Regions from separate parts of the Pantoea sp. SO10 genome, predicted to be linked through region 2. Evidence: predicted binding sites of a transcription regulator. Region 2 holds the regulator's gene; each other region holds the start of a gene.

Region 1 (2,269 bases), 1.2 Mb from region 2:
CTGGCAACACGCGCGGGATGTTTTCCCAGAAGCCGCCGCCGGTCAGATGCGAAATCGCATGCACATCAACCTGTTCGATCAGGCTAAGGATGTTTTTCACATAGATGCGGGTTGGCGCCAGCAGGTGATCGGCCAGTGATTTGCCATCCAGCTGTTTGGTGGCCGGATCGGTCTGGCTGACTTCAAGAATCTTGCGCACCAGTGAATAACCGTTCGAGTGTGGGCCGCTGGAACCCAGCGCGATCAGCACGTCGCCGTCCTGCACTTTCGAACCGTCAATGATCTCTGATTTTTCCACCACGCCAACGCAGAAACCCGCCACGTCGTAATCTTCGCCGTGGTACATGCCCGGCATTTCAGCGGTTTCACCGCCGACCAGCGCACAACCCGACTGCAAGCAACCTTCGGCGATGCCGGTGATCACCGATGACGCGGTATCCACATCCAACTTGCCGGTCGCGTAATAATCGAGGAAGAACAGCGGCTCAGCACCCTGAACAATCAGGTCGTTAACACACATCGCGACCAGATCAATGCCGATGCTGTCGTGGCGTTTGAGATCCATCGCCAGACGCAGCTTGGTGCCGACGCCATCGGTTCCGGAGACCAGCACCGGCTCGCGGTACTTCTGCGGCAGCGCACAGAGCGCGCCGAATCCGCCCAATCCACCCATGACTTCCGGGCGGCGGGTTTTTTTCACTACGCCTTTAATACGGTCAACCAGATCGTTACCAGCATCGATATCAACACCGGCGTCTTTGTAGCTGAGAGAGGTTTTGTCGGTCACTGCGGAATCCCCACGCGAGTTGCGGTTGGTGGCAAAAATTAAGCGCGGCAATTCTAACAGCGCAGGCAAACGTTTGCGAGTCCCATCTCATGCTGCCTTTGCATCGCCTCAGATTTTCGCCAATCCTTAGATGACGCAGGCTATTGACCGATGACAAGTGGCGCAGCAGCGAAAAGGCGGTATAATCCGGCGATTTTTTTTAGCTCAACTCAATTCCGGGAGAACAATCATGAAGATCGTGGAAGTCAAACACCCGCTGGTCAAACATAAACTGGGCCTGATGCGTGAGCATGATATCAGCACCAAGCGTTTCCGCGAGCTGGCCTCGGAAGTGGGCAGCTTGCTGACCTATGAAGCCACCGCCGATCTGGAAACCGAGCGCGTCACCATCGAAGGCTGGAATGGTCCGGTTGAAATCGATCAGATCAAAGGTAAAAAAATCACGGTGGTTCCGATTCTGCGTGCGGGTCTTGGCATGATGGAAGGCGTGCTTGAGCACGTTCCCAGCGCGCGCATCAGCGTGGTTGGCGTGTATCGTGATGAAGAGACGCTGGAGCCGGTTCCTTATTTCCAGAAGCTGGTTTCGAACATCGAAGAGCGCCTGGCGCTGGTGGTCGACCCGATGCTGGCAACCGGCGGTTCGATGATCGCCACCATCGATCTGCTGAAAAAAGCCGGTTGTACCAGCATTAAAGTGCTGGTGCTGGTGGCCGCACCTGAAGGTATTGCCGCGCTGGAGAAAGCGCATCCGGATGTGGAGCTCTACACCGCATCTATCGATCAGGGATTGAACGAGAAGGGCTACATCATTCCTGGCTTGGGAGATGCAGGCGACAAGATTTTCGGAACCAAATAAAAGAAACCAGCCGGCCAGAGAGTCGGCTTTTTTTTGGCAGAAACACAACATTGTCATCCTCGAGTTATTCGAGCCAACGCAGCCATGGCTCGAAGAACGAAGAGGACAGGGGATAATAATGACTCGTCGTGCAATCGGCGTTAGCGAACGCCCACCGCTGTTACAAACCATTCCACTCAGCTTGCAGCATCTGTTCGCCATGTTCGGCGCAACCGTGCTGGTGCCGATTCTGTTCCACATCAACCCGGCCACGGTGTTGCTGTTTAACGGCGTCGGAACGCTGCTCTATCTGTTTATTTGTAAAGGCAAAATCCCCGCTTATCTCGGATCGAGCTTTGCCTTTATTTCGCCGGTGCTGCTGCTGTTGCCGCTGGGTTATGAAGTGGCGCTGGGCGGTTTTATTCTCTGCGGTTTGCTGTTCTGTATGGTGGCGCTGATCGTCAAGAAAGCCGGTACCGGCTGGCTTGATGTGATGTTCCCACCGGCAGCGATGGGCGCGATTGTCGCGGTTATCGGTCTGGAACTGGCGGGCGTGGCGGCGAATATGGCCGGCTTACTGCCTGCTGACGGCACATCGCCAGACAGCAAAACCGTAATCATCTCGATGGTGACGCTGGCGGTCACCG
Region 2 (2,269 bases):
CAGTGTCAGCAACTGGCAAATGGCTGGCGCGGCGAGTTGAGCATCGCGGTCGACTGCATTGTAAAACCGCAGCGTACGCGACAGTTAGTGAAAGACTTCTACCGCCATTTTCCCGACATGGAGCTGATTATCAGCTACGAAGTGTTCAACGGCGTGTGGGATGCGTTGGCTGATGGTCGGGTGGATGTGGCGATTGGCGCAACTCAGGCCATCCCGGTGGGCGGACGTTTTGCCTTTCAGGATATGGGCGCGCTGAACTGGCGTTGTGTGGTGAGTCCCGATCATCCGCTGGTTAACAGCAAGGAGCTGGATGATGAAACCTTGCGGGCGTGGCCATCGCTGGTGCTGGAAGATACCTCGCGTGCGTTGCCGCGCCGTATGACATGGACGCTGGATAATCAGCGGCGGTTGGTGGTGCCAGAGTGGGAAACCGGGATGGATTGTTTGCTGGCAGGATTATGCGTCGGCATGGTGCCTGGCCATTTGGCGCGTCCACTGCTGGACAGCCAAAAACTGGTCGAGCTGGCGCTACCGCAGGCGTTTCCGGACAGTCCGTGCTGCGTCAGCTGGTCAGAACAGCGCGCGTCACCGGCGCTGGCGTGGTTACTGGCTTATCTCGGGGATGCGGAAACGCTGAACCACGAATGGCTCAGCGAAGTGTCGGCTTAGCGGCGGTAGTCGCGGAACGGACCGTACGCCACCGAACGGCGTTCAATCAGCGTTGGCTGGACTTCGATAGTTTGCGGATCTTCGCGCTTGCTGGTGATGCGATCCAGCAGCATTTCCAGCGCTTTTTCACCCAGTTCAGCTTTCGGCTGGTGCACGGTGGTGAGCGCTGGTGTGAAATAGCGCGCGTTGCGCACGTTATCGTAGCCAATCACCGAGATATCCTGCGGTACGCGCAAACCCATCTCATCAGCAGCGCAAATCGCGCCCATCGCCATGATATCGCCACCGCAGAACACCGCGGTTGGACGCTGTTTCTGATTTAAGATCTGTTGCATCGCCTGATAGCCCGATTCAGGCTCAAAGTCGCCCTGAACCACCCACTCCGGACGCACTGTAATGCCCGCTTCGTTCATTGCCTGCAGGAAGCCAGCATGACGTCCACCGCCGGTGTTGCGCTCCATTTGGCCAGGAATGGCACCGATATCGCGATGGCCACGTTCAATCAGATAACGCCCGGCGAGATAGCCGCCCTGAAATGCATTGTCCTGCACGGTATCGGTGAAATCACCGCGTGACGCGCCCCAATCCATCACCACCATGGGGATATTGCGGTTCTCTTCCAGCATCTGCAGCAAATCGTCTGGATATTCCGAACACATCACCAGCAGACCATCGACGCGCTTTTGCGCCATCATTGACAGGTAAGCGCGCTGCTTTTGCAGATCGTTGTGCGCATTGCCGAGAATCAGCGTATAGCCGCGTTCGAAGCAGCGGTTCTCCACCGCTTCGATAATTTCAGCGAAGTAGGGCGCTTCGCTGGAGGTCGCCAGCAGACCCAAGGTTTTGGTGTGATTAACTTTAAGACTACGCGCCACGGCACTTGGCGAGTAGTGTAATTCTTTGATCGCTTCCCATACGGCGTTACGCGTCTCTTCCGCAACGAAACGCGTTTTGTTGATGACATGCGAAACCGTGGTGGTTGAGACCCCCGCGCGTTTTGCGACATCTTTAATTGTTGCCATGAAAATGGTGCTCCTGGGCTTATCGCAACTTACTGATAAGTATATTGTTAAACGTTTGCGTCTGCTAATGCTTTTACAGCCCAAAAAAGCGGGCAAAACGGCATGTTCAAGCAGGCAAAATCACTTCATCACGCTGTAAATACAGCCTGCGCAAAATCTGTTGCGCAACGAAAGGCGGCGATTCTAGCAAGCTGGCGCGGATAACACGAGATTTTTGCCTATTGCTATGCGAAAATCGTCTTAACCCTAATAATTGTGTGACTAAGGAGTTGTGATGAATACCGACCTGAAGCTGGCGCTAATGACCACTGTTGGCGCACTGTTGATGATTATCGCCTTCAGCTTTACCGCGATCATGCATTAACAAAAAAGCCGGAGCTGAGAACAGCATCCGGCTTTTTCATGTCTGTTGCGCAACAACTAGCGAATGGTTTTTGGCGTCATCATACGACGCGCGCCCACATAGTGTTTCTGCCAGTAATCCTCACCCAATGCGCTAATCTGAATATCTTTGCCGGTACGCGGCGACTGAATGAATTTGCCATTGCCAAGATAAACGCCCACATGGTCGGCGGTAC
Region 3 (2,269 bases), 480 kb from region 2:
AGCGGTTGAAGGCGCTCGCGCATAAGTTCATGAATCGGTCGCCATTGATGGCGACCACTTAATCTTACTTAACCTTCGACTTGTACCGCGGCCGCACTCGCCACGGCGCGCGCGATAGCGTCATCGGTGTTTTCACCGGTTGCCAAAGCCACGCCTAAACGGCGCTGACCGGCGATTTCCGGCTTACCAAACAGGCGCAGCTGCAATCCGGCGCCCAGCGCGGCTTCGATATTCCCGAACACAACGTTCTGGCTGTTCAGCTTAGGTAAAATCACTGCCGACGCAGCGGGACCGTATTGACGAATGCCGCCAATCGGCAGGCCGAGGAAAGCGCGCACATGTAGGGCGAATTCGGACAGATCCTGCGAAATCAGCGTGACCATGCCGGTATCATGCGGACGCGGTGACACTTCGCTGAACACCACTTCATCACCGCACACGAACAGCTCCACGCCAAACAGGCCGTATCCGCCGAGTGCTTTCACCACGTTTGCGGCGATATCCTGCGCGCGTTGCAGCGCCAGTTCACTCATCTGCTGCGGCTGCCATGATTCACGATAATCGCCATCTTCCTGACGATGACCAATCGGCGCGCAGAAGTGAATGCCGTCTACTGCGCTGATGGTCAGCAGGGTGATTTCAAAATCAAACTTCACTACGCCTTCAACGATTACGCGGCCCGCACCGGCACGTCCGCCTTGCTGCGCATAATCCCAGGCTTTATCCAGCTGGCTGGCTTCGCGAATAAAGCTCTGGCCTTTACCGGATGAGCTCATCACCGGCTTAACGATGCACGGGAATCCAATCGCCTCAGCCGCAGCCACAAAATTCTCTTTGCTGTCAGCAAACTGGTAAGTCGAGGTCGGTAAGGACAACTCTTCCGCCGCCAGACGGCGAATGCCTTCGCGGTTCATGGTCAGACGTGCGGCGCGTGCGGTCGGCACCACTTTCTGACCTTGCGCTTCCAGCTCCAGCAGTTTTTCGGTGGCAATGGCTTCAATTTCTGGTACCACGAAGTGCGGCTTTTCCTCGGCAATCAGCGCGGCCAGCGCGTCGCCGTCCAGCATGTTGATCACATAGCTGCGATGCGCAACGTGCATCGCCGGAGCATCGGCGTAACGATCCACCGCGATCACTTCCACACCAAGACGCTGGCACTCAAGTGCCACTTCTTTGCCTAATTCGCCTGAACCTAACAGCATGACACGCGTAGCGGCAGGGCGCAGCGCGGTTCCGAGAGTCGTCATAATTTCACCTTAGCAGTCAAAATGCGCGCGCAGTATAAACGAAAACGTTTGCGTACTCACGCTTTCGCCGCGATCAGGTTTGCCATACTTTCCCGCTCTGACGTTAACTGACACAGCCTGCGGCAGCATGGAGAACGGAAAAGTAAACAGGAGTTAAACGATGAGCAATTGGCTGCAGCAAATTCAATCGGTGCTGGCGAAAAAGGGTGGAGACGGAAAATCGGGCGGTTTAAGTGACATGCTGGCCCCGGGCGCATTAGGCGGGCTGGCGGGATTGCTGGTCGGCAGCAAATCCACGCGTAAGCTGCTGACCAAATATGGCGGCAAAGCCTTGCTATTGGGCGGCGGCGCGGCGGCGGGCGCGCTGTTGTGGAACAAATACAAACAGCGCATACGTGAAACCCATCAGGACGATGCGGGCTTTGGCCAGCTGCAAACGCCGATGGATCAACGCGCAGAGCGTTTAGTCACGGCGCTGGTGTTCGCGGCGAAAAGTGATGGTCACATTGACGATCAAGAGCGTGCCGCCATTGAGCAAAATATCCAGCAGGCCGGCTACGGCGCACAAGCCGAAGCGCTGATTCAGCAGGCGATGAATCGCCCGCTCGATCCCAACTGGCTGGCCGCTGACGTTAAAAACGAAGAAGAGGCGCTGGAACTCTATTTCCTCAGCTGTGCAGCCATTGATGTCGACCACTTTATGGAGCGTAGCTATCTCTCCGCGCTCGGCGATGCGCTAAAAATCCCCCAGGATGTGCGCGACGGTATTCAGCGCGATATCGACGCGGAAAAAGCTGCTTAATTCCGTGCGAAGGTTGCATCCGCAGCCTTCGCTTTTCATCTTTTGCTTACCCTGCGTAAAGTGATGCTGCGTGTAGCTTGGCATCGTGCGTGATTAGTGCCACGCTTGCTGAATGTTGTCCTTCAGGGAGAAGAGCCTAATGAATCAGCCACACGCGAAAAAAATTCCCCATGTCATGAAGCTGCACGGTGAAACGCGCATCGATAATTATCACTGGTTA

What was found. Region 2 encodes PurR, which represses purine synthesis genes. Its sites were predicted from a motif close to CANGCAAACGTTTGCNTG; they were not measured.
Region 1: the regulator PurR is predicted to act here: its motif matches at 850-867, upstream of purM (phosphoribosylformylglycinamidine cyclo-ligase).
Region 3: the regulator PurR is predicted to act here: its motif matches at 1,285-1,302, upstream of purT (formate-dependent phosphoribosylglycinamide formyltransferase).

The regions. Positions count from the first base shown of each region.
Region 1 covers NZ_CP040095.1:3,039,409-3,041,677, reverse strand. Annotated here, with positions in the region: gene purM (phosphoribosylformylglycinamidine cyclo-ligase) at 1-787, opposite strand, end outside; gene upp (uracil phosphoribosyltransferase) at 1,017-1,643, shown strand; gene uraA (uracil permease) at 1,762-2,269, shown strand, end outside.
Region 2 covers NZ_CP040095.1:1,875,778-1,878,046, forward strand. Annotated here, with positions in the region: gene punR (DNA-binding transcriptional activator PunR) at 1-669, shown strand, start outside; gene purR (HTH-type transcriptional repressor PurR) at 666-1,691, opposite strand; gene FCN45_RS08755 (YnhF family membrane protein) at 1,966-2,055, shown strand; gene FCN45_RS08760 (C40 family peptidase) at 2,112-2,269, opposite strand, start outside.
Region 3 covers NZ_CP040095.1:2,351,689-2,353,957, reverse strand. Annotated here, with positions in the region: gene FCN45_RS10985 (bifunctional 4-hydroxy-2-oxoglutarate aldolase/2-dehydro-3-deoxy-phosphogluconate aldolase) at 1-25, shown strand, start outside; gene purT (formate-dependent phosphoribosylglycinamide formyltransferase) at 69-1,247, opposite strand; gene FCN45_RS10975 (tellurite resistance TerB family protein) at 1,408-2,049, shown strand; gene FCN45_RS10970 (S9 family peptidase) at 2,189-2,269, shown strand, end outside.